DNA from 2 places in the Kitasatospora sp. NBC_00240 genome. Region 2 is predicted to be linked to the other one. Evidence: riboswitches for the same ligand, from Rfam matches in the RefSeq annotation. Region 2 holds a riboswitch; the other holds the start of a gene.

Region 1 (15,461 bases), 4.0 Mb from region 2:
CGCCGGGGCGCTGGGCACCGGCGGCGCGCTCTGGACCTGCGCCGCCGTCACCGTCCTGCTCAGCGTCCTGGTGCTGGCCGAACCGCAGGTCCGCCGGCTGAGCCGGCGCACGGCCGCCGCGGTCGAGGCCGCCGCCGCTCCGGCACCGGTCGGCTGAACGGACCTCGTCGGAGCTCCGGACGGACCCCCGCCCGACCGCCACCTTCCACGGCCGGGCAACCGACGGCCTGCGGTGCGCGTCCGGACGGGTGATGACGACGTCGGACCCCGGGGGCTCCCCATGCCGAAACCACTGCTGTTCCTGGACGTCGACGGGGTGCTCAACCCCGCCTCGCCCCACCCGGACGCGGGCTTCGACGCCCACACCCTGCTCGGCCTCCGCGTGCTGCTCTCCACCCGGCACGCCGACTGGCTGCGCGAACTGGCCGGCGGCTACGAGCTGGTGTGGCGACCACCTGGGAGGAGGAGGCCAATCGGCACATCTCGCCCCTGCTCGGCCTGCCCGAGCTGCCGGTGGTCCGCTTCACCGGGTACGTCCCGCAGCCGGGCGAACCGCGGTCCCGCTGATGCAGCTGATCTCCGGGCGCAAGTGGCCGCCGATCCTGCGGTACGCGCGGGGCCGGCCGTTCGCCCGGGTCGACGACGTGATCCCCGGCCGGCTGGTGCGCCGGGCGCTGCTGCGCCGGGACCGCCTGCTGCTGCCGATCGACCCGGTCCACGGATTGGAGCGTCGGCACGTCGAACGCCTGCTGGCCCGGCCGCCCCGGGCCGGACTGCTGAGCCCGCCGCCGGCCCGCCGGTAGCCTGCCACCGGGATGGGGTCGGCCGGTCGCGGTCGGCCCGTCGAAGCAGGCCGGTCCGGCTCAGCCGGTCGGCAGCCAGCTGACGTGACCGGCCAGCAGGGCGTAGCCCACGAAGGCCACCGTGTCGATCAGCGCGTGGGCGGTCACCAGCGGCATCACCCGCCCCCAACGGCGGTACGCCAGGCAGAAGACCACCCCCATCACCATGTTGCCGACCAGCCCGCCGACCCCCTGGTACAGGTGGTACGAGCCGCGCAGCACCGAGCTGGCCACCACGATCGCCGGCCAGCTCCAGCCGAGTTGGCCGAGCCGGCGGATCACGTAGCCGAGCACGATGACCTCTTCGAGGATCGCGTTCTCCCAGGCCGAGGCGACCAGTACGGGGATCCGCCACCACACGTCGGGCAGGCCGGAGGGGGCGACGGTCAGGTTGTAGCCGGCCGCTTGGGAGATCAGGTAGAGCGCCAGGCCGGACCCGCCGATCGCGGCGGCCACCGCGGCTCCCCGGCCGAGGTCGCGCCGCTTCTGGGTCAGGTCGAAGCCGAGGACGCGCAGCGAGGTGCCTTCGCGGACCAGCAGGTAGCCGACCAGGACGACGGGCATCAGGCCGCGCCCGATGTAGTAGAGCTGCCAGGCCAGGTCCAGCCAGGGGCGGCCCGGGGCGCGGGACCCGTTGAGGGTGGCGACCTGCTGGCCGAGCGCGAGCGGCTGGGTGAGCGAGCCGGCGAAGCTGATCAGGGCGCCGAGGCCGCTGGCGCCCAGCGAGAGGCCGAGGACGATCAGCAGTTCGGCGCCGAGCAGTCGGCGGGACAGGGGCAGGCGCCCGGGCTCGGTCGAGACGGTGCTCACGGCGGCTCCAGCGGGCGGGCTTCGCCCCGGGGTCGGCCGACCGCCGGGGCGATCATCCTTCCATACGGGCGTACGGCCCCACCCGAACCGCCCCGCCCGGTGGCCGCACTCCCTGTCCCGCGCGGGCGCGCGGCGCCCCTCGCACTTCGGCCGCCCACGGCCCTCACCGTCGCGACCCCGCCCGCACCCCGGCCCTCTCCCGCCCGGTACCGACCCCGCCCCGGCCCCCTCGCCGGGCCGCGGGTCAGCCCACCGGCCAGGTGTGCACGGGTTCTCCCCCGCGCATGTACTCGGCGTAGCGCCTGGTCATCGCCGCCAGGGCGGCCGGACGGTCCATCCCGAAGCGTTCGCGCAGCTGGTGGTAGGTGGCGCTCTGCCAGGCCGCGCCGTTGGTCCGGCGCAGGCAGCGCTGCTCGATGATCCCGAGGTAGCGGTCCCGATCGGCCGGCTCCACGCCCCACTCGTCCAGCCCCTGGTAGGCGAGCGGGAGGAGTTCGTTCAGCACCAGGTCGACGGCCGGCACGGCGGTCACGCCGCCGCCCCGGCCGCCCCAGCCCGCCCGCGGCCACTGCAGCACGGCGTCGATCCCGTGCCGCGCGGCGTTGTGGAAGTTCTCGTCGGCCTGGATGAAGGGCAGCCTGGTCCAGATCGGCCGGGGCTGTTCGGCCAGCACCCGCACCAGCCCGTAGTAGAAGGCGGCGTTGGCCAGCGTGTCGGCGACCGTCGGCCCGGCCGGCAGGACGCGGTTCTCGACCCGCAGGTGCGGCACGCCGTCCGCGATGTCGTACACCGGCCGGTTCCAGCGGTAGATGGTGCCGTTGTGCAGGCGCATCTCGGCGAGCTTGGGGATGCCGCCGGAGGCCAGCACCTTGACCGGGTCCTCGTCGTCGCAGATCGGCAGCAGCGCGGGGAAGTACCGGAGGTTCTCGGCGAACAGGTCGAGCGCGGAGTCGACCCAGCGCTCGCCGAACCAGGTGATGGGGCGGACACCCTGGGCCTTGAGTTCGGCCGAACGGGTGTCGCAGGCCTGCTGGAACAGCACCGGGCGGGTCTCCCGCCACAGCTCCCGACCGAACAGGAAGGGCGAGTTGGCACCGAGCGCGACCTGCGGCGCGGAGAGCGCCTGGGCGGCGTTCCAGACCGAGGAGAACCGCTCGGGGGTGACCTGGAGGTGCATCTGCAGCGAGGTGGCGGCGGCTTCCGCGACCATGGTGACGGACTCCAGCTGGAGGCGTTCGACCCCTTCGATGTCCAGCGCGATGTCCTCGCCGCGGGCCGCCAGGATCTGGTCGCTGAGCAGGCTGTACCGCTGGTTGTGGGACATCGACTCCAGGCCGGTGTGGTCGTGCTCCAGGGTCGGCAGGATCCCGATCATCACGATCCGGGCGCCGGCCTCGGCGGCCTTCCGGTCGGCGTAGCGAAGGCCGGTGTCGATCTCCTCGCGCAACTCCTCCAGCACATGTCCGGTGAGCCGGTGCGGGGTGATGTTGACCTCGATGTTGAACTGGCCGAGTTCGGTCTGGAAGTCGCTGGAAGCGATCGCGCCGAGCACCTGTTCGTTGCGCATCAGCGGCTGGCCCTGCTCGTCCGCCAGGTTGAGCTCGATCTCAAGGCCCATCACGGCCCGGGGCCGGTCGAAGCGGTTCTCGCGCAGCATCCGTTCGAGCACGTCGAGACAGGACTGGAGCTTGCGTCGGTACATGTGCCGGTCCGACAGGTCCGCGCGCGTGGCCACGACCTTCTCGCCCATGGGTCCCCTCCTCTAGGCCTACCGTGCAAGCATCATGCCCATCCCGAAGATCGATACCCGAAGGGGTCGAACGTCGTACGAAGCAAGGAAACTGACGCTCTATCAGTCGAATGCCGACTTGCCCTGCACAACTGAACGTGATAAACAGGTCACCCTGCGCACCTGTTCGAGTAGAATTCGCACTGCGCTCAAGCCCGGCCTGCCACCGCTCCGACGTCGACGACGACACCGGGGCCCCCTACGGCGGCAGCCGCGCCCGCACCGCGATCATGCACAACCGGACACGGCCCAGGTCCCGTCACACCAGACACGCCACGCCGGTATGCCGCACTCGCACGCCGATCTCTCACGGAGAGGCGACCCCGCCATGACATTGCAGACACCTCAGCCTCCGCCCAGCGCCCTGCGCGCCGTCCTGGCGGCCCTCGACTCGGAGATCGCGCTGCGCCAGCCGGCCGCCGCCGCGCTACGCCATCCCCACGGCACGCTGCTGCCCGCGCACCCGCTCGCGGTGCACGTCCTGGACGGCCCCAGGCCCCGGCTGACGGCCGCGCGCCGGACGGGCTGGCGGTTCCTGATCAAGGACGGCAGCGAGGTGGCGGCGGCGGCCGAGGTGGTCCAGGGCGTCGAGGGGCACACCTTCTCCCACTTCACAGCCGGGCCCTACCTGGACTCGACGGTCCGGGCGCTGCGGCAGGCCTGGCAGCTCGCGCAGACCTCGCGCGCCCGGCACCAGCCGCGACTGCTGACCTTTCCCGGACAGTACGCCACGGCGCTGTGGCTGCACGCTCCCGACGCGGCGCCGGCCTCCGACCTGCTGATCCCGCTGGCCCCCGCGCCGCTGGGGGTCACCGCGCACCGCGCCTACCCGGCGGCCGACCTGCTGGCGCTGCTCGCCGCCCCCGCGCCGGCCAAGCCGATGGTCCTCGGAGTCTCCTGACCGCTGATCCTCCGGACGGGTCATGCCGGATAGCCCGATCGGGCCATCCCCGGCATGGCCCGTTCAGCATTTATTTCTGCTCCGCGCCATCTGAATGGGTGATCTATGCCCGCGAGTTGTGGCGCATGTCACCAAATTGCTGCGCAAAGGCCGACGGACGCCGACACTGGGAGCCAGCGTGGATGGACCACCTGTCCTACCCACAGATTCGCCGGCTCACACCTGGGCCGGCGGGACAGGATCCGGCTACCGCGGCGGCCACCGGCGGACTTCTCGACGGCAACCGCATCACGGGGAGGATCGCTAGCGAAGCGAGGGTACGACCCATGTGCCAGCACCGTCCGGAGTGCCCTTCGGCAGACTCCGAGGACCGCGAGGCCGCCGCGACCGTGGCCTGCCACCCCGAGCAGGGGTGGAGCCTCCTCTGCAACGGCGTCCTGCTCTTCGAGGACACCGGCGAACTGCTGCCGGACGGCCGGGTGATCGCCCCGCGCCGCCCGCTGGCCTTCGCCGCCTGACCCGCGCCGGCCCCGGCCGTACCCACGGGAAGACCGGCCGCGCGACGAGCGGCCCGGCCGCACGACGACGAGTGGTGGCCCCGGCGGATCGAAATCCGCCGGGGCCACCACTGTGTACCGGGTCAGGTCACGCCTGCGGGCGCGGCACCGGTCAGGCGCCGTACTCGTCCATCGGCGGGCAGGAGCAGACCAGGTTGCGGTCGCCGTACGCGCCGTCGATCCGGCTCACCGGCGGCCAGTACTTGTCCGCCGGGTTCACACCCGCCGGGAAGACCGCCTCCGCACGGGAGTAGCCGCGGGCCCACTCGCCGGCCAGGGTGGCTGCGGTGTGCGGGGCGCCGCGCAGCGGGTTGTCCTCCGCGGCCCACTCGCCCGAGCCGACCTTGTCGATCTCCCCGCGGATCTCGATCATGGCGGCGCAGAACCGGTCGATCTCGTGCAGGTCCTCGGACTCGGTGGGCTCGATCATCAGCGTGCCGGCCACCGGGAACGACATGGTCGGCGCGTGGAAGCCGTAGTCGATCAGGCGCTTGGCGATGTCGTCCACCGTCACGCCCGTCTCCTTGGTGAGCGGACGGATGTCGATGATGCACTCGTGCGCGACCAGCCCGCCGGGGCCGGTGTAGAGCACCGGGAAGTGCGGCGCCAGGCGCTTGGCGATGTAGTTGGCGTTCAGCACGGCGACCTGGGTCGCGTGCTTGAGGCCCTCGCCGCCCATCAGCCGGACGTACGACCAGGAGATCGGCAGGATCGCGGCCGAGCCCCACGGCGCGGCGGAGATCGGGCCGACACCGGTGGCCGGGCCCGCCTCGCTCTGCAGCGGGTGGTTGGGCAGGTAAGGCGCCAGGTGGGCGCGGACGGCCACCGGGCCGACGCCCGGGCCGCCGCCGCCGTGCGGGATGCAGAAGGTCTTGTGCAGGTTCAGGTGCGAGACGTCCGCGCCGAACTTGCCCGGCTTGGCCAGTCCGACCAGCGCGTTGAGGTTGGCACCGTCCACGTACACCTGGCCGCCGGCCTCGTGCACGGCCGCGCAGATGTCGGTGATGGTCTCCTCGAACACGCCGTGCGTGGACGGGTAGGTGACCATCAGCACCGAGAGCTGCTCGCGGTGCTGCTCGATCTTGGCGCGCAGGTCGTCGACGTCCACGTCGCCGTCGGTCAGTGTCTTGACCACGACCACCCGCATGCCCGCCATCACGGCGGAGGCCGCGTTGGTGCCGTGCGCGGAGGACGGGATCAGGCAGACGTCGCGGCCGGTGTCGCCGTTGGCGTGGTGGTAGGCGCGGACGGCCAGCAGGCCGGCCAGCTCGCCCTGCGAACCGGCGTTCGGCTGGATGGAGACCGCGTCGTACCCGGTCACCTCGACCAGCTGCTGCTCCAGCTGGCGGATCAGGGTCAGGTAGCCCTGGGCCTGCTCGATCGGCGCGAAGGGGTGCAGCTGGCCGAACTCGGGCCAGGTCACCGCCTCCATCTCGGTGGTGGCGTTGAGCTTCATGGTGCAGGAGCCCAGCGGGATCATGCCCCGGTCCAGCGCGTAGTCGCGGTCCGACAGGCGGCGCAGGTAGCGCAGCATGGCGGTCTCGGAGCGGTGGCTGTGGAAGACCGGGTGGGTGAGGTACTCGTCCTCGCGCAGCAGCGCGGCGGGCAGCGCCTCGGCGGTCTCGTCGATCTCGACCTGCGGCACGCCGAAGGCGGCCCAGACGCCGGCCAGGTGCTCGCGGGTGGTGGTCTCGTCGCAGGAGACCGAGATCAGGTCGGCGCCGTCCTGGTGGACGTTGATCCCCCGGGTACGAGCGGCGGCGGCGATCTCGGCGGCCCGGCCCGGGACGCGGGCGGTGACGGTGTCGAAGAACTCGCCGTGCAGCAGCTCGACACCGCCGGCGCGCAGCCCGGCCGCGAGCGCGGCCGCGTAGCGGTGGGTGCGGCGGGCGATGTCGGCCAGGCCGTCGGGACCGTGGTAGACGGCGTACATCGAGGCCATCACGGCCAGCAGGACCTGCGCGGTGCAGATGTTGCTGGTGGCCTTCTCGCGGCGGATGTGCTGCTCACGGGTCTGCAGGGCCAGGCGGTAGGCGCGGTTGCCGTCGGCGTCGACCGAGACGCCGACCAGGCGGCCGGGCAGCGAGCGGGCGTACTCGGCGCGGACCGAGAGGTAGCCGGCGTGCGGGCCGCCGAAGCCCATCGGGACACCGAAGCGCTGCGAGGTGCCGCAGGCGATGTCGGCGCCGAGCGAACCGGGCGACTTGAGCAGGGTGAGCGCCAGCAGGTCGGCGGCGACCGCGACGACGGCGCCGAGCCCGTGGGCCTGCTCGATGACGGGCTCCAGGTCGCGCACCACACCGGTGGCGCCCGGGTACTGCAGCAGCACGCCGAAGACGCCGCGCTCGGCGATCTCCGCCGGGATGCCCGCGGAGAGGTCGGCGACGACCACCTCGACGCCGGTCGGCTCCGCGCGGGTCCGGATGACCGCGACGGTCTGCGGCAGGGTCTCGGCGTCGACCAGGAACACGCCGCCCTTGACCTTGGTGACCCGGCGGGTCAGCGCCATCGCCTCGGCGGCGGCGGTGCCCTCGTCGAGCAGCGAGGAGCCGGAGGTCGGCAGGCCGGTGAGGTCGGAGACCACGGTCTGGAAGTTGAGCAGCGCCTCCAGGCGGCCCTGCGAGATCTCCGGCTGGTACGGCGTGTAGGCCGTGTACCAGGCCGGGTTCTCCATGACGTTGCGCAGGATCACCGGCGGGGTGAAGGTGCCGTAGTAGCCCAGGCCGATCATCGGCGTGAGCACCTGGTTGGCGGCGGCGAGCTCGCGCAGCTCGGCCAGTACCTCGGCCTCGCTGCGGCCGGCCGGCAGGTCGAGGCCGTCGATCGAGCGGATCGCCTCGGGCACCGCGGCGGCGGACAGCTCGTCGAGCGAGCCGTAGCCCACGTGGGCGAGCATCTTCTCCTGGGCCCCGGAGTCGGGGCCGATGTGGCGGGTCTCGAAGGGGCTGGCCTGCTCAAGCTCGGCGAGGGTCGCGGAGCTGAGCGGGCGACCGGCGTTCGGCTGGGCGTTCATGATGGTCGAGGCCTCCTGGTCACGGACCGGCGGGGGCGCGCACGCCGGTCGGCCGTGGCCGCTGCGGACAGCGGGCCGGCCCTGGCGAACGAACCCAACAGGCCTCCCCCTCTGTCATCGGGACCTGAGAGCTTCGCCCGCGCGGGATGCCCGAAGCACCCCGTCGGCTTGCACCGTCGGTGAGGGTGGTGGCCGTCGGCTCCCTCGCCGGCGGTCCTGCCCTGCTTTCCAGAGTGACCTATCCCACACGGTACGGATGCCTGAGAGATTCCGGGGAGGAGTTGCTCCTTCGGCGCCCCCGCCAGGATCTCGATGGCCGGGGACTCTCCCGAGCGGGCTCGGCGGTCGCGCCCAGGGTACCAGCGGGAGCCCTCCCGATCACGGGTGCGTCCCGGCTCCGGATCGGAGTACGCACTGGTCCGGGTGGGCGGACGGCCCGCCCGGACGGCGGAGCTCCGCTCGCAGGCGCCCGGTTCATGCCTTTTCGTATGAAGTGGCGGATGGGCCGGACCCTCCAGCCGCACCCCTGCGGGAGTTCCGCAGCAGCATCCGCACCGGAGGAATTGAGTGCAAACCGACATCGACCCCAGAGACCTGATCGGGCACCGGGCGGTCGACCGCAACGGCGACAAGATCGGCACCGTGGACGAGGTGTACCTGGACGACGCGACCGGCGAGCCCGAGTGGGCGGCCGTGCGGACGGGCATCTTCGGCCGCGACGCCTTCGTCCCGCTGACCACCAGCGAGTTCTCGGGCGAGGAACTGCGGGTCCCGTACGACAAGTCGCTGGTGAAGGACTCGCCGGACTTCGGCGTGGGCCAGCACCTCTCCCCCGCCCAGGAGCTCCAGCTGTACCGCTACTACGGGCTCGACACCCCGGCGGACAACCGCTCCGGCGCGGCGAAGGACACCGGCGCCGAGGACCGCCCCGCGGACCTGGACTTCGGCGCCGTGCCCGGCGCGGGCGGCCCGGCCATGGGGATGACGGCGGGGCCGGCGGCTGCCGGCACCGGTGCGGCCGCACCGGCCGCGGCCGGCGCCGCGGTGGCGGGCGGCGCGGTCGCCGGCGCGGCGGCGGGCTCGGCCATGGCCGGGCGGGGCGCCGAGGCCCCCGCGCCGGAGAAGGCCGAGAAGCTGGAGAAGCTGGAACGACCCGTCGAGCCGCCCACGGTCGCGGCGCCCGCCACGGCCGTCGGCATGGCGGCCGCCGCCCCGGCCGCGGCGCCCGAGCGCAAGGCGCCCCTCGCCGAGGAGACCAACGTGCGCGCGGTGAGCGCCCCCGCGCCCGCCGCCGCCCAGCCCGCCCCGGCACCGATGTACGCCAAGCCGGCCGAGGCCGCGCCGCTCGCCGCACCCGGCGCGGACGCCGCGACCTCCTCTCCCGGCGGCCCGGTCGAGATCACCTGCCACGAGGAGCGGCTCGACATCACCACCGAGTGGCAGGCGACGTACACGGCCCGGCTCCGCAAGTACGTGACCAGCGAGACGGTGGAGCGGCACGTGCCGGTGGTGCGCGAGCGCGTCCGGGTGGAGCGGGTGCCCGTCACCGAGGGCGAGCGGGACGCGCTGACCCAGGAGGAGATCGCGGAGGCCGTGGAGGAGGTCACCCTGCGCGAGGAGCGGCCGGTGGTGCGCAAGTACCTGGTGCCGATCGAGCGGGTGCGGCTGGTGGTCGAGCGGTTCACCGACGATCACGTGGTGCGCGAGGAACTGCACCGTGAGCACGTCGAGATCCAGGACGGCGCCCCGGCCGGCGCCCCCGGCCCATCGGCCGCGCACGCCGCGCCGGCCGGACACACCTCCCAGGCGTCGCAGCCGGCTCCGGCCGCCCACTCCTCGGGCAGTACGTCCGGGGGCACCCAGGGCGGCGGCCCCGGAGGGTCGACGGCCGGCCGGCCGGACTCCCCCGCGGACTCCTCGTCGGCCGTCCGGCCGACGGACAGTTCCGCGGCCGCTCCGGCCGCGGCCCAGGCCGGCGTGCAGTCGCGCCCCGAGCCGCTGCGCACGATGAGCTGAGCAGCCCGCCCCCGGCAGACGGGCGGGGCCCCGGGCCGTACGCGGTCCGGGGCCCCGCCCGTCTTCGGCATGCCCCGGGGCCGGTGGCGCGGGGCCGGATCGGCCCGCTCCGCGCCGCTCCGGCCTGCACTTTGCCAAAGCTTCACCGATCGATATTTGACACACTGAAGTATCTGCCGCCAAAGTTACTTCAGCTAGTTCACTTTCACTCGCCTGAAGCAATGTCCTCGGGCACACGTACTGGAGGAAGCACCGTGAGTGAGGCACCACAGCCCACCACCGCGGCAGAGAAGCAGAGCAGTGCCCGGGTACTCCCTGCCCTGATCCTGGCGATGCTGGCATTCAGCGTGGTGCAGACCGCGGTCGTCCCGATCCTGCCCTCGCTCGCCAAGGAACTGAACGTCTCCGGTTCCAACATCACCTGGCTGATGACGGCCAACCTGCTCTCGGCCGCCGTCCTCACCCCGTTGCTCGGCCGGTTCGGCGACCTGCGCGGCCGCAAGCCGATGCTGCTGATCTCGCTGACCGGGCTGGTCGCCGGTTCGGCCCTCGCGGTGAGCACGCACTCCTTCACCTGGCTCGTGGTGGCCCGCGTCCTGCAGGGCGCGGGCGGTGGCGTGCTGCCGCTGGCGATCAGCATCGTCCGAGACGAGCTGCCCAAGGAGAAGGTCACCGGCGGCGTCGCCGGGATCAGCGCCTCGATGGGCGTCGGCAGCGGCCTCGGCCTGGTGGCCACCGGCCTGCTGCTGGAGCACTGGAGCTACAAGTCCATCTTCTGGATGGGCCTGGTCTTCGGTCTGATCGCCGTCGCACTGGTGGCCCTGCGGGTCCCCAAGGACCCGGTCGTCGACACCGAGGGCGGGGCCGACCCGCTCGGCGCGATCGCCCTCGCCGGCTGGCTCTCCGCCCTGCTCGTCGCCGTCAGCCAGGGCAACTCCTGGGGCTGGACCTCCAACAAGACCCTCGGCCTGTTCGCCGTCGCCGCCGTGGTCGCCCTGATCTGGGGGATCATCGAGGTCAAGGTCAAGCACCCGCTCGTCGACATGTCGATGATGTCCCGCCCGGCCGTCGCCTTCACCAACCTGGCCGGTCTGCTGATCGGGTTCGGGATGTACGGCTCCTTCATGGTGATCAGCAACTTCGCCCAGACCCCTGCGCGGCTCACCCACTACGGCTTCACCGCCACCGTGCTGCACGCCGGCGTGATGCTGCTGCCGTCCGCGGTCGGCAGCATGGTCGCCGCCCCGCTCGGCGCCGTCCTGATCGCCCGTCGCGGACCGCGCCTGCCGCTGGTGCTCGGCGGCGTCCTCGGCGCCGTCGCGATGTCCTACCTGGCCATGCGCCACAGCCACGAGGGTGACCTCTACACCGCCTCGGCGATCTTCGGTCTGGGCATCGGCCTCGCCTTCTCCGCGATGCCGGCCTACATCAACGGCGCCGTCCCGGTCGAGCAGAGCGGCATCGCCAACGGCATGAACGCCGTACTGCGCACCGTCGGTGGCGCCATCGGCACCGCCGTGATGGCCGCCATCCTGACCGGCGACACCATCCCGCGCCTGCCCGTCGCCCTGCCGACCCTGAACGCCTACCAGCACGCGTTCTGGACCGCCGCGGCCGTCTGCCTCGTCGCCGGCGCCGTGCCCTTCCTGATCCGCCGGATCAAGCCGGCCGCCCCCGCGGCCGACCTGGCCGACGCACCGGACTCCAGCCCCGTGCTGGTCAAGACCGACGCCTGACGAGGCGTCCTCCCCCGCGCCCCGGGACAGGGCGCGGGGGGACCGGGCCACCGGGGATCGACGAGGGCATCGCGATCACCCAAGGCCCGGCCCGACACGCGGCCCCGCCCGGAACTCTCCGGGCGGGGCCGCTTCGTCGTCCCCGCCCGCCCCGCGGCCGGTCCCGAGCCGCCTCACTCCTGCCGCAGGGGCAGCGGACGGGCCGGCTCCAGCGCCGGATCGTCCACCAGGAAGGTCCGCACCCGGCCCGGGCCGCTCCACGGCGTCTCGAACCGCACGGTGACCCGCCCGACCCCGCTGCCCTGCACCCACCCCGGGCCGAACTCGGTGTGCGTCACGTCCTGCCCCGGCATCCAGCGCCTGACGGCCGGCACCTCCCCGGCCTCCGCCGGCGCCTCGGCCGGCTGCTCCCCCGGCGCCCGGCCGGCCGACCCGGGGGCGTGCCCCGACCCGGCCCCGGTCACCGGCACGCTCACCGGCCCCGGCCCCGATCCCGGCCCCGGCTCGCGCTGCTCGGCCTGTGCCTGCTCCTTCGCCTGCTCCTGTTCCTGCTCCTGCGCCGCCTCGCGCACGGCCTGCGCGAAGAGGTCCTCCTGGGTGTAGTCCGCCAGCTGCGAGACGCCGACGCCGAGCAGCCGCACCCCGCCGGTGACGTCCACCTGGGCGGCCAAGCGGCGCGCCGTGTCGCCGATCACCGTCTCGTCGTCGGTCGGGCCGCGCAGCGTCTCGGACCGGGTCAGCGTGGAGAAATCGAAACGCCGCACTTTGAGCACCACCGTGCGGCCGGAGCGCCCGGCCGCACGGAGCCGGCCGACGCAGCGCGCGGCCAGCACGTCGACCTCGTGCAGGATCCGGTCGCGGTCCGCGAGGTCCACCTCGAAGGTGTCCTCCACCGAGACGGACTTGGCGTCCCGGTCCGGCACCACCGGCCGGTCGTCCAGCCCCAGGGCCATCTGGAGCACCCCCGCGCCGTGCGCCCGCCCGAGCAGCTGCACCAGCTCCGCCTCGCCGGCCTCGGCCAGGTCGGCCACCGTGATCAGCCCGGCCCGGCGCAGCACCTGCTCGGTGGCCGGGCCGACCCCCGGCAGCGCCCGGACCGACATCGGGCCCAGCACCGTCCGCTCCCGGCCGGGCGCGACGAGCACCAGGCCGTCCGGTTTGGCCTGCTCGGAGGCGATCTTCGCCATCAGCTTGGAGCCCGCCGCGCCCACCGAGGCGGTCAGCCCCGTCCGCCGCTCGATGTCGGCCCGGAGGTCCTCCGCCAGGGCCAGTACCAGGGCGGCGCCGTCGGGTGCCTCGGCGATGGCCGGGCCGTACGGACCGGCCGCCAGGTCGACGAAGGCCTCGTCCAGGCTGAGCGGCTCGACCAGCGGGGAGAGCTCCCGCAGCAGGCCCATCACCAGGTCGCTGACCCGGCGGTAGGCCTCGAAGCGGCCGATCAGGAAGGCCGCGTTCGGGCAGAGCCGCCGGGCCTGGGCCATCGGCATCGCGGAGTGCACCCCGAACTTGCGGGCCTCGTACGAGGCGGTGGAGACCACGCCCCGGCCGCCCAGGCCGCCGACGACCACCGGTTTGCCGCGCAGGCTCGGCTTGGCCGCCTGCTCCACCGAGGCGAAGAAGGCGTCCATGTCGAGGTGGATGATGCTCGGCAGTGACCGCACCTGCCGATCATGCCGCAGGGGTACGACAATCAGGCGTCCGCGCGATCGGCACGGCGCGCCCGGGCCCGGCCGGACCTTCCGGGCCTCCAGCGGCGCGGGACCGTACCCCGCGGCGCAAGGTCACCGCCCGGGAGCGGGTCAGCGCCCGCCCGCGTCCGCGAGCGCCCGCGGGATGCCCTGCTCCTGCGGGCCGAGCAGGGCCGGGTCGGGCCGCAGCCAGGCGTTCAGCGCGGCCTTCCCGGCGCCGGGGATCTCCCGCAGGCCGCCGTAGTACCAGGTGGCGTCGTGCCACTCCTGCACCCCGACCGCGTACGCGTCGACGCCCGCGGCCTGACAGAGGGCCAGCGCCCGGCGGACGTGGAACTCCTGGCTGACCAGCACCGCCCGCTCGACCCCGAAGATCCGCCGGGCCCGGGTGCAGGAGTCCCAGGTGTCGAAACCCGCGTAGTCGCCCACCACCCGGATCTCCGGCACGCCGTGCTCGATCAGGTAACGCCGCATCGCGTCGGTCTCGTCGTAGCTGGCCCGCCCGTTGTCCCCGGTCACCAGGATCGCCCGGACCTTCTGCCGCTGGTACAGCTCCAGCGCCGCGTCCAGCCGGTGCGCGAGGTACGGGGACGGCGTGCCGTTCTCCAGGCCGGCGCCGAACACCACCGCCACAGGGGCCTGCGGCACGCTCTGCACGGTGCGGACCCGGTCCGCCGTGCTCGTCCAGAGCCAGGCGCTCGGTGCCAGCGCCACCACGCAGAGCAGGACGAGCAGTTGGAAAGCCCGGCGCTGTCCGCGGCGCTGCCGCAGCCAGGCCGGCCCACCGAGTACGACCCGCACGAAGCGTATGACCCGCACGACCCCTCCTTGATCAGTTCACCACCGGTGACGACGCGACCGGCCCGGACGGTTCCCCGTCCGGGCCGGTCGCCGGTGCTGCCGGATCTCTCGTGCTGTCAGAACACGGGTCGTGCGAGGGGGTTGGCGCACCCGATCGATCGGGCTGTCGCCGGCGCCACGGCGGGCAGCCGCGGCGGCGGGAGGGTGGGGCGGCGGGAGGTGGGCGGCCGTCAGCCCGCGCGGTTGCGCCGCTGCGCCAGCTCGTCCGCCGGGTCCTGGCCGACCAGCGTCTCGCCGGTGTCCGTACGCTCGGCGTGCAACCGGCCCAGGGAGGACTCCAGCTCCTTCCAGACCGCGCCGACCGCGATGCCGAAGACGCCCTGACCGCCCTTCAGCAGGTCGACCACCTGCTGCGGGGTGCTGCACTCGTAGACCGTCGCACCGTCGCACATCAGGGTCAGCCCCGCCAGGTCGCCGACCTCGGCGGACTGCAGGTGGGTGACCGCCACCCGGATGTTCTGCAGCGACACGCCGGCGTCCAGCAGACGCTTCACGATCTTCAGGGTCAGGATGTCGCGGAAGCTGTAGAGGCGGTGCGTGCTGGCCGGGTAGACCGACCGCACACTCGGCTCCAGCAGCCCGGTGCGCGCCCAGTAGTCCAGCTGGCGGTAGGTGATGCCGGCCGCCGCGCAGGCCGTCGGCCCGCGGTAGCCGACCAGCGCGGAGGTGGGGGCGAGTCGTTCGATGTCCGGCTGGCCGCCCTGGACGGCCGGGAAGCGCCCGATCCTGGGCCCGCCCCGGGTCGGCTCGGCGCCGCCGGGCTCCGCCGTCCGGGTGTCCCAGGCGCGGTCCACCCCGGTCCGGCCGGTGCGCTGCACATGCACGGAGCACACGCCACCCACGGCCACGTCATCGCCGGTGCTGGTCATGCCTACCTCCGTCCACCTGTGCTGCGGGGCAACCCGGCCGCGGGTGACACCCCGCAGCCACTCCTGACGGTAGGCAGTCACCCATGGCCCGTCAACGATCGCCACGCCGGGCACACCAAACCGCGTCACTCGGGAGAGTGGTTTTTCGTGCCCCCAGTGTGGGTATGTGGACGACTTTTGGCAAAACCCCGACGGCGGGCCCCACACGCCGGAACGGCCTCCTCGGCCCGAGCCCGCCGATCACCGTGGGTGCGGGGGCCGATCACCACGGGTGGCGCCAGGCGCTCACGGCGGGTGGAACGCCGCTCATCACGGGGGTGGACCGGGCAGGTTCGGCCGTCGGCCTCGGAGGGGCACCCGCAAGGCCCCGAGCCCGTCG
Region 2 (15,461 bases):
GAGCTGCTCTGCACGGTCGAGGCGATCTCGCTGGCGTACGGCGGCTCGCCTACTCCTCGCTGGTGCGAGAACCGTTGCGGTGCCAAGCACGAGGTGCCCGCCAGCCGAACCTGAGCGCGAACATCCGCAGCAGGAAGGCGGTCAGCGCGGCGGTCGTGCCGGTGGCCGCCGTCAGGTGGTCGCCGGCGATCAGGACGGCGGTCGCCGCCGAGCCGATCAGCGCGGGCACCGCGTAGATCTCGCGGTCCCAGCGCAGCAGCGACGGGATCTCCTGCGCCAGCACGTCGCGCATCACGCCGCCGCCGGCCGCGGTGACCATGCCGAGCGCCACCGAGGCGACCGAGCCGAGGCCGTAGTCGTGCGCCTTCGCCGTGCCGGTGACGCAGAACAGGCCGAGCCCCAGCGCGTCGAGGGTCTGCACGCTGCGGTTGATCCGCTCCACCTGCGGGTGCAGGAAGAACACCACCAGGCCGGCGGCCAGCGGGGTGGAGAAGTACCCGAGGTTGCTGAACGCGGCCACCGGCGTCGCGCCGATCACCAGGTCGCGCATCACCCCGCCGCCGAGCGCGGTGACCTCCGCCAGGACGCAGATGCCGAAGATGTCCATGTTCTTGCGCACGGCCAGCAGGCCGCCGGACAAGGCGAAGACGAAGATGCCGACCAGGTCCAGGGTCTGCTGCACGTCGGTGGGGAAGATCTGCGAGGTCACCGCACCAGTCTCCACCGCGCCGGACGCCATCCGGACCGCGGGCCTCCGGATCGGCCGCCGGCTCGCCGGGAGGCCCTCGCGGCCGGCGGCGGTCCCGGCCGGGCCGGCAAAGGCCCTCACTCCGGGGCGGCAGCGCCTAGCGTGGTGCCATGACACTGAACTGGGAACAGGTGGTCGTCGACGCGAAGGACCCGGTGGAGCTGGGGCGCTGGTGGGCCGAGGCGCTCGGCTGGGTGACCGTCGACGACGATCCGGACGAGTACGAGATCCGCTCCGCGCCGGACCGGCTGCCGAGCCTGCTCTTCATCAGGGTGGACGACCCCCGGGTGGTGAAGAACCGGCTCCACCTGGACTTCCGCCCGGACACCGGGCAGGCCGCCGAGGTGGAGCGGCTGCTGGCGCTCGGTGCCCGGCTCGCCGACGTGGGCCAGGGCGAGCAGTCCTGGACGGTGCTGGCCGACCCGGAGGGCAACGAGTTCTGCGTGCTGAGCGCCCGCCGCTGAACCACTCGGCGCCCCCGGACGGAACGGCGGTGCGGCCCCGACCGAGAGGTCGGGGCCGCACCGCCTTCCCACGCCCGGAGACCGCCGGGCGGGTCCGTTCAGCCGGCCGCCAGGGTCTTCGTCTGCTCCGGGGTGTTCTCCGGGAAGTGGCAGGCGACCTGGTGGCCCGTCTTGAGCGCGACCAGCGGGGGCTCCTGGGAGGCGCAGACGTCCTGGGCCTTCCAGCAGCGGGTCCGGAAGCGGCAGCCGCTCGGCGGGTTGATCGGGGAGGGGACGTCGCCGGTGAGGCGGATCCGCTCGCGGTTCTCCTTGCGCCGCGGGTCCGGCACCGGGACGGCCGACATCAGGGCCGTGGTGTAGGGGTGCATCGGCGACTTGTAGAGGGAGTCCCGCTCGGCGATCTCGACGATCTTGCCGAGGTACATCACCGCGACCCGGTCCGAGACGTGCCGGACCACCGAGAGGTCGTGCGCGATGATCAGGTAGGTGAGGCCGAGCTCCTTCTGGAGGTCGTCCAGCAGGTTCACCACCTGGGCCTGGATGGAGACGTCCAGGGCCGAGACCGGCTCGTCCGCGACGATCATCTTGGGCCGCAGGGCGAGCGCGCGGGCGATGCCGATGCGCTGGCGCTGGCCGCCGGAGAACTCGTGCGGGTACCGGTTGTAGTGCTCGGGGCTGAGGCCGCAGAGCTCCAGCAGCTCCTGGACGGCCTTCTTGGTGCCGCCCTCGCTCTTCACGTTCTGCAGCCGGAACGGCGCGCCGACGATGGTGCCGACGGTGTGCCGCGGGTTCAGCGAGGAGTACGGGTCCTGGAAGATCATCTGGATGTCGCGGCGCAGCGGCCGCATCGCCCCGGTGCCCAGGTGGGTGATGTCGGTGCCCTCGAACTCGACGGTGCCGGAGGTCGGCTCGTCGAGCCGGGTGACCAGCCGGCCCATCGTGGACTTGCCGCAGCCGGACTCGCCGACCACGCCAAGGGTCTCCCCCGCGTTGACGGTGAAGTCGATGCCGTCGACCGCGCGCACGGCGCCGGACTGGCGCCGCAGCAGGCCCTTGGTGATCGGGAAGTGCCTGGTGAGTCCGGTGACCCTGAGCAGCGGTTCGCGGTCGGAGGCGGGCGCCGGTGACGGGATCGCCGCTACCTGAGTGTCCGTCATGAGGTCTCTCCTGAGGGGTGGTACGTGCTCACAGCCGGGGCGCGATCTCGTCGGTGAAGATCCGGTGCCGCTCGGCGGCCGGGATGTGGCAGGCCGCGTGGTGGCCGGGGGCCGCCTCCGCGAGCACCGGCACCTCGGTCGTCGAGCGTCCGCCGGTGCTGCCGGCGTACGGGCAGCGCGGGTGGAAGGCGCAGCCGCTGGGCACGTTGATCAGGCTGGGCGGGGTGCCCTTGACCGGGACCAGCCGCTCCTGGAGCTCGCGGTCCAGTCGCGGCATCGAGCCCAGCAGACCCCAGGTGTAGGGGTGTTCGGGGCTCTCGAAGAGGGTGTCGGCGGGGCCGCGCTCGATGCACTTGCCGCCGTACATGACCAGGATGTCGTCGGCGAGCTCGGCGACCACCCCGAGGTCGTGGGTGATGATGATGACGGCCGAGCCGAACTCCTGCTGGAGGTCGCGGATGAGGTCCAGGATCTGCGCCTGGACGGTGACGTCCAGGGCGGTGGTGGGCTCGTCGGCGATCAGCAGGGACGGGTCGTTGACCAGGGCCATGGCGATCATCGCGCGCTGGCGCATGCCGCCGGAGAACTCGTGCGGGTAGGCGTCGACCCGCTTGTCGGGCTGCGGGATGCCGACCCGGTCGAGCATCTCGATCGCCCGCTTGCGGGCTTCCTTCTTGCTCGCGCCGGGGTGGTGCGCCCGGTAGCCCTCGACGATCTGCGCGCCCACCGTGTAGTAGGGGTGCATCGCGGTGAGCGGGTCCTGGAAGATCATGGCCATCTTCTGGCCGCGCAGCTTCCGGACCCGGTCGGGGTCGGCGCCGATCAGCTCCTCGCCGTCCAGCCAGACCTCGCCGGAGATCTGCGGTGCGCCGCGCTTGGTGCCGGTGCGGTGCAGGCCCATGATCGAGAGCGAGGTCACGGACTTGCCGGAGCCGGACTCGCCGACGATGCCGAGGGTCTTGCCCTTCTCCAGCGTGAAGTTGAGGCCGTCGACGGACTTCACCAGGCCGTCGTCCGTGGGGAAGTGCACCCGCAGGTCGCGGACGGTGAGGAAGCCCTCGGGGGCGCCGGCCGCCTGCTGGAGCCGGGTCTGGGTCTGGGTCTTGCTCATGTCAGCCTCACCCGAGGATCGACAACGGCGTACAGCAGGTCAACCAGCAGGTTGGCCAGGATGATGAAGAAGCCCGCGAAGAGGGTCACGCCCATGATCACCGGGAGGTCGCTGGCGCTGATGGCGGCGACCGCCTCGTAACCGAGCCCGCGGAAGTTGAAGGTGGTCTCGGTGAGCACCGCGCCGCCGATCAGGCCGCCGAGGTCCATGCCGAAGACGGTCAGGATCGGGGTGAGGGTGGAGCGCATCGCGTGCTTGCCGATGACCGTCCGCTCGCCGAGGCCCTTGGCCCGGGCGGTGCGGATGTAGTCCTCGCCGAGGACGTCCAGCAGGGTGGCGCGGGTGAGCCGGGCGTAGGTCGCGGCGTAGAGGAACGCCAGGGTGATCCACGGCAGCATCAGGTTCTGGAACCAGGCCACCGGGTCGTCGGTGAAGGCCACGTAGTCGTGCGGGAACCAGCCGAGCTGGTAGACGAAGATCGCGCTGGCGAGCATGCCGGTGAAGTAGATCGGCAGCGAGACGCCGGCCAGGGCGGTGGTCATCGTGAAGCGGTCGAGCAGGGTGCGGCGGCGCAGCGCGGAGACCACTCCGGTCGCGGTGCCGAAGACCAGCCACAGCACGGCCGCGCCGAAGGCGAGCGAGGCGGTGACGCCGAAGCGGTCGAGCAGCACCGGCCAGACCGCGCGCTCGGTCTTGAAGGAGTAGCCGAGGCAGGGGGCCGAGCAGTGGGTGACGTCGACCCCGGTGCTGTAGTCCCGGCCGGCGAAGATGCCCTTCAGGAACAGGAAGTACTGCTCGATGATCGACTTGTCCAGGCCCATCTTGTGCCTGATGCCTTCGATCGCCGCCTTGTCCGCGATCTTGCCCACGTAGAGCAGTGCGGGGTCGCTGCCGGTGATTTTCGGCACCATGAAGAAGATGCCGAAGGTGACCGCGGAGACCACCAGCAGCATGGCGACGACGTTGACGAGCCGTCGGATGAGATACACGAGCACTGCGGCCGGCGCCGCCGGTGACCGGCCGAGTCCCCTTGTGGGGGGCCCGGCCGGCCCGGCGAAGCCTTCACCTGCCCTTCGGACTAGCGGTACGAACTACGGGAGCGGGTGGAGCAGGTCACTTGCCGTCGGAGACACCGAGCGCCTGGAAGTCGATCTCGCCGCCCAGGGCGTCCTGGGTGTAGACGTTGGTCAGGCGCGGGTTGCGGTAGTTGAGCGCCTTGTCCGCGACGATCGGCAGGTAGTAGCCGCTGTCGATCACCTTGTGGTTGATCTTCTTGTAGAGCTCGGCGGCCTTGGCCGGGTCGGTCTCGCCGGTCGCGGCGTCGAACCAGCCGTTGATCTCCGGGTCGTTGATCTCGGAGTAGTTGCTGTTGCCGTTCTGGGTGATGAACCGGCCGTCGGTGAGCGGCTGGAGGTAGCCGCTGCCGTTCGGGTAGTCGGCGGCCCAGCCCATCACGATCAGGCCGTAGCCCTTGGTCGCGACGACGCTCGGCGAACCGATCTCGGAGGCGATCAGCTTGCCGTCGTACTGGTCCACGGTGACGTCGACGTTGATGGCCTTCAGCGCGCTCTGCAGGGCGACGGCGGAGTTGACTTCCTTCTCCTTGTTGCCGCGGACCGCGATGTTGGTCTTGAAGCCGTCCGGCTTGCCGCAGAGCTTCAGCTCCTCCTTGGCCTTCTCCACGTTGGGCTTGCCCTTGGTGAAGCCGAACGGGTCGTAGTCGTCCGAGCCGAGGATGTTCGGGGGCAGCATGGAGCCGTAGGTGGAGCCGGCCGTCGACCCGCCGCGGGCGGTCTGCAGGGCGGTGGTGTCGGCCGCGTAGAGGACGGCCTTGCGGCAGTGCTCGTTGTCGAACGGCGCGACCTTCGGCACCACCGAGATGTAGCGGATGAAGCCGTTGTAGGCGTCGTCGGTGTTGGCCTTGAGCTTCGGGTCGGTGAGGACCTTGGCGCCGGCGGCCTGGGAGAGGCCGGTCTGGCTGAAGTCGATGTCGGCCGAGCCGTCGAGCAGGCGGGCGTCCATGTCGTCGGAGTTGGTGGTGATGGTCAGCTTGACGGTGTCCGGCAGCGCCTTGCGGACGGTGTCGGTGGCCTGGTCCCAGTTCTCGTTGCGGACCAGCTCGACGGACTTGCCGGGCTCGATCGACTTGAACTTGTACGGGCCCGAGGAGACCGGCTTGTCACCGTACTTGGAGCCGGTGTCGAGCTTCTGCGGCACCGGGGAGGCGCTGCCCATCGCGAGCAGGTAGAGGAAGGACGAGTCCGGCTTCGCGAGCTTGAAGACGATGGTGGTGTCGTCCGGGGTCTCGACCGTCTTCAGGCCCAGCTTGTTCGGGTCCGCGTCGGTGTACGGGCCCTTGTAGTCCTGGCCCTGGTCCAGGGAGTTGATCAGGTAGGTCGGGCCGCCGCTGATGACGTCCTGGGCGAAGATCCGCTCGATGCCGTACTTGATGTCCTTCGAGGTGATCGGCGAGCCGTCCTCGAACTTCACGCCGGACTTCAGCTTGAAGGTGTAGGTCTTGCCGTCGGCCGCGATCTCGGGCTGGGCCGCCGCGAGGTCGGGGACGAGCGTGAGGCCGTCCTTGCCGGGCTTGGAGTCGTACGTCAGCAGCGTGCGGGCGTAGTAGCGCTGGAAGTTCCACACCGAGGCGTAGTAGGCGCGGCCCGGGTCCCAGGAGTCGGCGTCCGTGCTGGTCCACAGGTTGATGGTGCCGCCCTTCTTGTCCGAAGGGTTGAGCACCTTGCCGACCGCGGCGTTGAAGCCGCCCTCTGCACCCTTGTTGGCGTCGCTGCTGCCGCCCTTCGAGCCGCCGCAGGCGGTCGCGGTGAGCGCCAGCGTGGCCACCAGGGCAGCGGCGGCGAGCGTCCGGTTACGCGTCATGAGTACGGTTCCTCCTGAAGATGTGCGGGCCCGATCGGTCCGCCGAGGGGGTGCTGTCCCCTGGTGTGGGGGGGTGGGTCTGAAGGGGCTCAGTTGCCCTTGGGGTCGAGCGCGTCACGCAGCCCGTCGCCGAAGAGGTTGAAGGCGAGCACGGTGATGAAGATCGCGAGACCGGGGACGACCATGTAGGTCGGGTCCACCTGGTAGATCTTGGTGGCCTGGGAGAGCATCTGCCCCCAGGAGGGCGTGGGCGGCTTGACGCCCGCGCCGAGGAAGCTGAGCGCCGCCTCGCTGAGGATGTTGGTCGGGATGATCAGCGTCGTGTAGACGAGGATCGGGGCCACCAGGTTCGGGAGCAGCTCGCGCAGCAGGATGTGGCCCGGGCCGGCGCCGAGGCTGCGGGCCGCGTCGACGAACTCCCGTTCGCGCAGCGACAGGGCCTGTCCTCGGACGATGCGCCCGATGTAGGGCCAGCCGAAGAAGCCGATGACCACGACCAGGATGCCCATCCGCAGGAAGCTGCCGTCCACGCCCAGCAGGGATGGGGGCATCACCGAGACCAGCGCGATGCTGAAGAGCAGCTGCGGGAAGGCGAGCAGGATGTCCATGACCCGGCTGATCGCGGCGTCGATCCAGCCGCCGAAGTAGCCGGCCGCGACGCCCAGCACCACGCCGATCAGCAGCGAGAGGGCCGCCGCGGAGAAGGCCACCCCGAGCGAGATCCGGGCGCCGTAGACGATCCGGCTGAAGACGTCCCGGCCGAAGGTCGGGTCCACGCCGAGCAGGAAGTCGCTGCTCATCCCGCCGAAGGGATGGTTGGGCAGGCCCAGTTCGGGGTTGATCTGGTCCGGGTGCGGTTCGTCGACCGGGTGGCCGAGCAGCGCGGTGAGGACCGGGGCGAAGAGCGCCACCAGGATCAGCAGCATCACCACGACGCCGCCCGCGAGGGCGACCTTGTCGCGTTTGAGGCGGTCCCAGGCGATTCTGCCCGGGGAACGGCCTTCGATCTTCTTGACCGGCGCCGCTGCGGGTGCCGGTCCGGTCTCGGCCGGGCCGGCGGATCCGGTGGTGTCGATGGGTGTGGTCATGAGTCAGTTCGGTCCCCTCGCCGACGGTGGCCGGCCCACGGTGCCCGGTCGCGCGAGGTGTTCCGACCCGGTCCGGGTCAGGACTGCGTGAGCGGGTGGCGCTACTGGTGCGTGTTGCAACGGTGCGGTGGTGCTGGTCGCCGGATCGGCGGTACGGCGTTGCGGAAGTACAGCGGAACGGAGGTGCTCAAGTGCTCCGCGCGGGATGGGCATCGCGCGGATCATGCGGTCTGCGTGCACGTTCGCCCTTGTGGGGCCCGGTGTGAGCACTGCATTGCGCAGAACTCTCTGCCATTCCCCCGGGCTTGCGCCAGCCCTGACAACCGAAGGATGCCCAACTGTGATCTGTCGGCATGCACGGCCTCGGGGGCCGCATATGCTTCTTCACATATCTGTTACATGCATGTCAAGATCAATGACAGAAGTGGCAGCCGAATGCCCCGGAAACGCCACGACCGGCCTGACATGACATCAGGCCGGTCGGGTGCGAAATGAATGTTTCGTGGCCGCACAGGGCGGGAATTGCGGGACGCGGACCTCAGCGGCCCGGATAGCCCGGCCACGGCTGCTGCGGCCACCCCGGGCCCGCGGGCGGCGGCTGGGTGCCGTACGGGTACGAGGCCTGCGGCGGGTACGCCTGGGCCGGGTACGGGGCCACCGGCGGCCGGCCGGCCGCCTCGCGGTCGAAGAACGGGCGCGCGTTGGCCCGCATCCACATCGCCACCGGGTCGTACTCGTCGCCCATCGCCACCGTCGACACCGCGAGCCCCTCCGGGGCCACCGCGATCGCCCGCTGCATCAGCGCCCGGACCGCCTCCACGGCCGGCGGGGAGGTGTCGTACAGTTCCAGTCCGATCGCCAGGTACGGCTCACCCACGGCGGGACGCACCCATGCCCGGCGCAGTGCCCGGACGGCCCGCACCTCCAGCGCCTGGTGCTCCAGCAGCCCGTAGAACTGCGGTGCCTGGACCTGGGGTTCGCTCAGGTGCAACGGCCCGGCCGGCAGCCGGTCCAGGCCCGCCGCGATCCGCCGCAGGTCCGCCCACGGGATGCCGACACCGCCGCCGGGGGCGTGCGGGTTCAGCCACAGGCCCCAGCGGGTGCGGTACAGCGAGGCGGCGATCTCCTGCCCGGAGATCACCTCGTGCCCGCGCGCCCAGCCGCTGGACGCCAGCTGCTCGGGCGAGGTGACCGCGGGCGCGTACCCGTGCCCGGAGACGTCCATGTTCCCGTACTGCGCGTCGGGACTGCCCGCGGAGCCGTGCCAGAGCAGCATCCAGACCTGGCCCTCGGCCAGCGCCCGCAGCATGCCCTCGTACGCCTCGTACCGCTCCGGCGCGACCTCGCGCAGGGCGCGTTCCAGCGCCCCCGGGTCACCGCCGGGGCGTGCCGCGGGAGGTGGGCCCCACGGGCCCGGTGCTCCGCCGCCGGCCGCTGCCGCGTTCATACGCCCACCTCGATGGCCGCCACGCGAAACGCGCACCTTCTGCCGGCGCGCTCGCCCCGCTCGCCCACTTCGAGCCCTCTTCCTGGTCTGCCGCCGCCGGTGTGGCAGGGGTGTCCGTCCCGGGGTGTCCGGACGCAGCCTATGGGGCGCTGCGGACAGTCGCCATGCCGACGTGCCCCAACTCCGCCGGTCACATCCTTGTGTAGAAGGGCTGTACCCGGCCGAGCAGCCACTCGACCACCGGGTCGTCCACCAGGTCGAGCAGCACGAGGTGGACGCCGCCCGGCAGCGGCGCGGTTCCCAGCGCCCGGCCGAGCGCCTCGTTCACCGCGCCCGCGTCGGCCGGCCAGGCCGGATCGAGCTGGACCCCGACGAACATGACGGTCGGCTCGCCCTCCACGCTGGCCAGCGCCCGACGCGCCGTCAGCACACCCGGCAGCGCGCCCAGTTCGGCGGCCGCCGCGGACAGGAAGGCGAACGGCTCCTCCTCCGGCGCCGGCTCCCGCAGCGCCACCCGGCCGCCGGCCCCGGCGTCCGGCGCGGCGTCCCAGCGGTCCTCCCGCGGCCCGCGCCGCAGCTCGGCCACCCCCGCGGGCGGCACCGGGATGCCCACCGGCGCGTCCGGGTTGACCGCGATCCCCAGGCCCAGCGGCAGCCCCCGCGCGAACTCCCACACCGGGGCGACCGCGAAGGCCAGCCCCGGGGCGTGCTGCAGGAACTGCTCCTGGGAGGAGAACACCGGGACGTACGGCGCACCGCCCAGTTCGATCGTCGGCAGGTCCAGCGACTGCCCCTGCGGGTCGGCCCCGGCCGGCAGCGGGATCCACACCTGGCTGCGGGCCAGCACCTCGATCACCCGCGGCGTGGCCCCCGGGTCGCCCAGCGCGGCGGTGAGCACCTGCTCCAGCTCGTTCGCCGGCCAGCTCCCCCCGGGCGGCGCCGCCCCCGGCCCGCCCCACGCCTGCGCATCCTCCGCCGGGTAACCCATACGCCCCTGTACCGCCCCATCTCTCGCCTGACCGCCAAGCCTATCGGCCCGAACCCCCGCCCGACCGGGCGCACAGGACCACGAAGAAGCCGCCCCCCACCGGCCCGGGAGCCCCGCGTACGAACAGCCCCCGAGCCGCCGGGAACCCGGCCCGGCCCTCGCCCGAAGCCCCGTACGCGGACCGCCCGAACCCGGGAGCCCTGACCGGCGTGAGGGAGCGACGACCGTCGGCACCGGACAGGAGCGCCCCGGAGGTGAGCCGAGCCCGGACAAGGAGCGCCCCGGAGGTGAGCCGAGCCTAATGTTGGGCTTCCTATGCCATGATGTGCCCGTCCTCGTGCGCGTTCGGCGGGGCGCCCAACTCCATACAGGCCGCTCGAACCCGCGCGGGAGAGTCCGGAGTGCCCTTGGGGTACAGCCGGCGCCGAAGGAGCAAGTCCTCCCCGGAATCTCTCAGGCACCCCTACCGCACGGGCGAGGCACATCTGGAAAGCGGACACGGCCCTGCCGTGCGCCCACCCACGGTGCAAGCCGCCATGCTGTCCCCAGGGCAGCGCGCGGTGAAGCTCTCAGGTTGTGACGACAGATGGGGAGACCCAGCCGCCGCATGCCCGCGCGCAGGTCGGGTCCCCGTCGGGACCGGTCCGGCGTGCGCTCACCTGAGTGCCCAGCCCAAGGAGTACAGGCCATGTCGTCCCCCCGTCTCACCGCGCTCGACGCGCTGCACCGCGCCCTCGGCGCCACCATGACCGACTTCGCCGGCTGGGACATGCCGCTGCGCTACGGCAGCGAGCGCGAGGAGCACCTCGCCGTCCGGACGAAGGCCGGCCTGTTCGACCTCTCGCACATGGGTGAGATCACCGTGTCGGGCCCGCAGGCCGGCGAGCTGCTGGACCACGCGCTGGTCGGCTTCATCTCGGCGCTGGGCGTGCTCCGCGCCCGCTACACCATGATCTGCGCCGAGGACGGCGGCATCCTGGACGACCTGATCGTCTACCGGACCGCCGAGGACGAGTACATGGTGGTCGCGAACGCCTCCAACGCCCAGGTGGTGCTGGACGCGCTGACCGCCCGCGCCGAGGGCTTCGACGCCGTGGTGCGCGACGACCGCGACGCGTACGCGCTGATCGCCGTGCAGGGCCCGGAGGCGAACGGCATCCTGGCCTCCGTCACCGACGCCGACCTGCCGGGTCTCAAGTACTACGCGCTGCTGCCCGCGACGGTGGCCGGCAAGCAGGTCTGGCTGGCCCGGACCGGCTACACCGGCGAGGACGGCTTCGAGATCTTCTCGGCCCCCGCCGACGCCGAGCACCTGTGGAACGCGCTGACCGGGGCGGGGCAGGGCGTCGGCCTGATCCCGTGCGGCCTGTCCTGCCGGGACACGCTGCGCCTGGAGGCGGGCATGCCGCTGTACGGGCACGAGCTGAACACCGACCTGACCCCGTTCGACGCGGGCCTGGGCCGGGTGGTGCGTTTCGACAAGACCACCAACGGCGGCGCGTTCGTCGGCCGCAAGGCGCTGGAGCAGGCGGCCGCCGAGGCGGAGACCAACCCGCCGCGGGTGCTGGTCGGCCTGGTGTCCGAGGGCCGGCGGGTGCCGCGGGCCGAGTACGCGGTGGTGGACGCCGAGGGCGCCCCGATCGGCCGGATCACCTCGGGTGCGCCGTCCCCGACGCTGGGCAAGCCGATCGCGATCGCGTACGTGGACGCCCAGCACGCGGCGCCGGGCAGCACCGTCGCGGTGGACGTGCGCGGCAAGCACGAGCCCGTCCAGGTGGTCGCGCTGCCGTTCTACAAGCGCGCCCGCTGAGACCGCACCGCTGAAGGCCCTGCGGTGCGGACCGCGGCCGAACCCTGTGGCCGGGCGCCGGTGCGGATGCCCGCCCGGGTGAGCGCGGTCACCCACCGTCACCCTTGTCCGGGCCGCCGGGCCGATCCGGCGACCCCGCATTTCCACCGACTGCTTCCCATCCTGGAGAATGACGCCATGAGCAACCCCCAGCACCTGCAGTTCAGCAAGGAGCACGAGTGGCTGACGGCCGCCGAGGGCGGTGTCTCGACCATCGGCATCACCGCCCACGCGGCGGACGCCCTCGGTGACATCGTCTACGTGCAGCTGCCCGAGGTCGGCGAAACCGTCACCGCAGGTGAGACCTGTGGCGAGCTTGAGTCCACCAAGTCGGTCAGCGACCTGTACTCCCCCGCCACCGGCGAGGTCGTCGAGGTCAACCAGGCCGTCATCGACGAGCCGGCCCTGGTGAACTCCGCCCCCTTCGAGGGTGGCTGGCTGTTCAAGGTCCGGCTCGACGGCGAGCCGGCGGACCTGCTGAGCGCCGACGAGTACACCGCCCTCACCGGCGGCTGAGTCCCCCGACGGGGCGGCCGCAGCGCGGCGGCCGCCCCCGCCCGGCCCCTTGCCCGCTCCCGCCCGCCGCCCGGCCGTCCCCGCGGCCGACGAGCTGCGCGCGGCTGCCCCATGACGGGAAGACCACACCATGACTGTTCTCAACCAGTCCCTGCACGCTCTCGACCCGGAGATCGCCGCCGCGGTCGACGCCGAGCTGCACCGTCAGCAGACCACCCTGGAAATGATCGCCTCCGAGAACTTCGCCCCGGTGGCGGTCATGGAGGCCCAGGGCTCGGTGCTGACCAACAAGTACGCCGAGGGCTACCCCGGCCGTCGCTACTACGGCGGCTGCGAGCACGTCGACGTGGCCGAGCAGATCGCCATCGACCGGGTGAAGGCGCTGTTCGGCGCCGAGCACGCCAACGTCCAGCCGCACTCGGGCGCGCAGGCGAACGCCGCGGCGATGTTCGCGCTGATCCAGCCGGGCGACACCATCCTGGGCCTGAGCCTGGCGCACGGCGGCCACCTGACCCACGGCATGAAGATCAACTTCTCCGGCAAGCTCTACAACGTGGCCGCGTACCACGTGGACGAGAAGACCAACACGGTCGACATGGCCGAGGTCGAGCGCCTCGCCAAGGAGCACCAGCCCAAGCTGATCATCGCCGGCTGGTCCGCCTACCCGCGCCAGCTGGACTTCGCCGAGTTCCGCCGCATCGCGGACGAGGTCGGCGCGCTGCTGATGGTCGACATGGCGCACTTCGCCGGCCTGGTGGCCGCGGGCCTGCACCCCAACCCGGTGCCGTACGCGGACGTGGTGACCACCACCACCCACAAGACCCTCGGCGGCCCCCGCGGCGGCGTGATCCTCTCCAAGGCCGAGTACGCCAAGAAGATCAACTCCGCGGTCTTCCCCGGCCAGCAGGGCGGTCCGCTGGAGCACGTGATCGCCGCCAAGGCCGTCGCGTTCAAGGTCGCCGCCTCCGAGGAGTTCAAGGAGCGCCAGGAGCGCACCCTGGCCGGCGCCAAGATCCTCGCCGAGCGCCTGCTGAAGTCCGACGCCACCGAGGCCGGCGTGTCCGTCCTCTCCGGCGGCACCGACGTCCACCTCGTCCTGGTCGACCTGCGCAACAGCGAGCTGGACGGCCAGCAGGCCGAGGACCGCCTGCACGAGGTCGGCATCACCGTCAACCGCAACGCGATCCCGAACGACCCGCGTCCGCCGATGGTCACCTCCGGCCTGCGGATCGGCACGCCGGCGCTCGCCACCCGCGGCTTCCAGGCCGAGGACTTCCGCGAGGTCGCCGACATCATCGCCGAGGCGCTGCTGCCGACCTTCGACGAGGCCAAGGCCACCGCCCTGAAGGCCCGGGTCAGCGCGCTGGCCGCGAAGTACCCGCTGTACCCGAACCTGTAGGACCCGATCCTGTAGGGCCCGAACCTGTAGGACCCGCTTCACCTCTCGTGAGGCCCGGCACACACCCGCCGGGCCTCCCGAAACCCCGGGGCACCGCGCACACTGGAACGTGGCGCGCGGTGCCCCGACGCGTGTACCCGCTTGTCCTTCCACGAGACCAGACAAGGACGTCCCCCGTGGCCATCAGCGTCTTCGACCTCTTCTCCATCGGCATCGGCCCGTCGAGTTCCCACACCGTCGGCCCGATGCGGGCCGCCCGGATGTTCGCCCGCCGCCTGAAGTCCGAGGGGCTGCTGGCCCAGACCGCCGCCGTCCGGGCCGAACTGTTCGGCTCCCTCGGCGCCACCGGCCACGGCCACGGCACCCCCAAGGCCGTCCTGCTGGGCCTGGAGGGCAACTCGCCCCGCACCGTCGACGTCGACCAGGCCGACCTGGACGTCGAGCGGATCAAGGCGACCAAGCAGCTGCGGCTGCTCGGCCACGACCTGGCCGACGCCCACCGGATCGCCTTCGACACCGACACCCAGCTGATCCTGCACCGCCGCCGCTCGCTGCCGTACCACGCCAACGGGATGACCCTGGCCGCGTACGACGCCGACGGCGTGCCCGTGCTGGAGAAGACCTACTACTCGGTCGGCGGCGGCTTCGTGGTCGACGAGGACGCCATCGGCGCGGACCGCGTCAAGCCGGACGACACCGTGCTGCGCTACCCCTTCCGCACCGGCGAGGAGCTGCTGCGCCTCACCCGGGAGACCGGGCTGTCGATCTCCGGCCTGATGCTGGAGAACGAGAAGGCCTGGCGCAGCGAGGCGGAGATCCGCACCGGGCTGCTGGAGATCTGGCGGGTGATGCAGGAGTGCGTCGCCGCCGGCATGTCCCGCGAGGGCATCCTGCCGGGCGGCCTGAAGGTCCGCCGCCGGGCCGCCTCGGGCGCCCGGGCCCTGCGGGCCGAGGGCATAGGGCCGGCCAACGCGATGGAGTGGGTGACCCTCTACGCGATGGCGGTGAACGAGGAGAACGCCTCCGGGCAGCGCGTCGTCACCGCCCCGACCAACGGCGCGGCGGGCATCATCCCCGCCGTCCTGCACTACTTCCTGAACTTCATCCCCGGCGCGGACGAGGACGGCATCGTCCGCTTCCTGCTCGCGGCGGGCGCGATCGGCATGCTCTTCAAGGAGAACGCCTCGATCTCCGGCGCCGAGGTCGGCTGCCAGGGCGAGGTCGGCTCGGCCTGCTCGATGGCGGCCGGCGGCCTCGCCGAGGTCCTGGGCGGCTCCCCCGAGCAGGTGGAGAACGCCGCCGAGATCGGCATCGAGCACAACCTCGGCCTCACCTGCGACCCGGTCGGCGGCCTGGTCCAGATCCCCTGCATCGAGCGCAACGGCATGGCCTCCGTCAAGGCGATCACGGCGGCCCGGATGGCGCTGCGCGGCGACGGCCGCCACCACGTCTCCCTCGACAAGGCGATCAAGACCATGAAGGAGACCGGCGCCGACATGAAGGTCAAGTACAAGGAGACCTCGCGCGGCGGCCTCGCGGTCAACGTCATCGAGTGCTGACCGGCTGCCGCAGCGGCGGCGGGTAGCAGCCTCACCCCCGTGGCGGGGCCGACCGGTTCGCCCCGGTGGGCCCCGCCACGGGCGTGAGGCCCGTCAGACGGCTGGGAGGTCGCCCGCCTTGACCCCGGCGACGAAGGCCGACCAGGCCTCGGCGGGGAACAGCAGTGCAGGGCCCTCAGGGTTCTTGGAGTCGCGGACAGCCATCCCTCCGGTCACGATCCGGCCCGTCTCGACGCAGTCGTTCGCCTGCGCGCT

The links. A riboswitch is a leader RNA that binds a small molecule or an ion and turns the genes downstream of it on or off. The one in region 2 is predicted to bind glycine.
Region 1: it holds a riboswitch for glycine, as region 2 does, so the genes downstream of both, gcvP (aminomethyl-transferring glycine dehydrogenase) here and gcvT (glycine cleavage system aminomethyltransferase GcvT) in region 2, are expected to answer to the same signal.

What each region holds. Positions count from the first base shown of each region.
Region 1 is NZ_JAPEMU010000001.1:7,751,922-7,767,382, reverse strand. Features, by position in the region: gene OG689_RS33320 (MFS transporter) at 1-157, shown strand, start outside; gene OG689_RS33315 (hypothetical protein) at 445-567, shown strand; gene OG689_RS33310 (hypothetical protein) at 567-803, shown strand; gene OG689_RS33305 (CPBP family intramembrane glutamic endopeptidase) at 864-1,652, opposite strand; gene OG689_RS33300 (glutamate--cysteine ligase) at 1,897-3,402, opposite strand; gene OG689_RS33295 (hypothetical protein) at 3,770-4,342, shown strand; gene OG689_RS33290 (DUF5999 family protein) at 4,669-4,860, shown strand; gene gcvP (aminomethyl-transferring glycine dehydrogenase) at 5,012-7,912, opposite strand; glycine riboswitch at 8,151-8,253, opposite strand; gene OG689_RS33280 (PRC and DUF2382 domain-containing protein) at 8,480-9,928, shown strand; gene OG689_RS33275 (MFS transporter) at 10,183-11,664, shown strand; gene OG689_RS33270 (DNA polymerase IV) at 11,838-13,325, opposite strand; gene OG689_RS33265 (ElyC/SanA/YdcF family protein) at 13,464-14,171, opposite strand; gene OG689_RS33260 (MerR family transcriptional regulator) at 14,384-15,082, opposite strand.
Region 2 is NZ_JAPEMU010000001.1:3,707,322-3,722,782, forward strand. Features, by position in the region: gene OG689_RS15615 (IclR family transcriptional regulator) at 1-114, shown strand, start outside; gene OG689_RS15620 (trimeric intracellular cation channel family protein) at 50-739, opposite strand; gene OG689_RS15625 (VOC family protein) at 859-1,212, shown strand; gene OG689_RS15630 (dipeptide ABC transporter ATP-binding protein) at 1,311-2,369, opposite strand; gene OG689_RS15635 (ABC transporter ATP-binding protein) at 2,398-3,480, opposite strand; gene OG689_RS15640 (ABC transporter permease) at 3,477-4,475, opposite strand; gene OG689_RS15645 (ABC transporter substrate-binding protein) at 4,594-6,360, opposite strand; gene OG689_RS15650 (ABC transporter permease) at 6,450-7,448, opposite strand; gene OG689_RS15655 (enhanced serine sensitivity protein SseB C-terminal domain-containing protein) at 7,987-8,757, opposite strand; gene OG689_RS15660 (enhanced serine sensitivity protein SseB) at 9,086-9,883, opposite strand; glycine riboswitch at 10,261-10,362, shown strand; gene gcvT (glycine cleavage system aminomethyltransferase GcvT) at 10,572-11,693, shown strand; gene gcvH (glycine cleavage system protein GcvH) at 11,871-12,248, shown strand; gene glyA (serine hydroxymethyltransferase) at 12,379-13,647, shown strand; gene OG689_RS15680 (L-serine ammonia-lyase) at 13,824-15,206, shown strand; gene OG689_RS15685 (DUF397 domain-containing protein) at 15,300-15,461, opposite strand, start outside.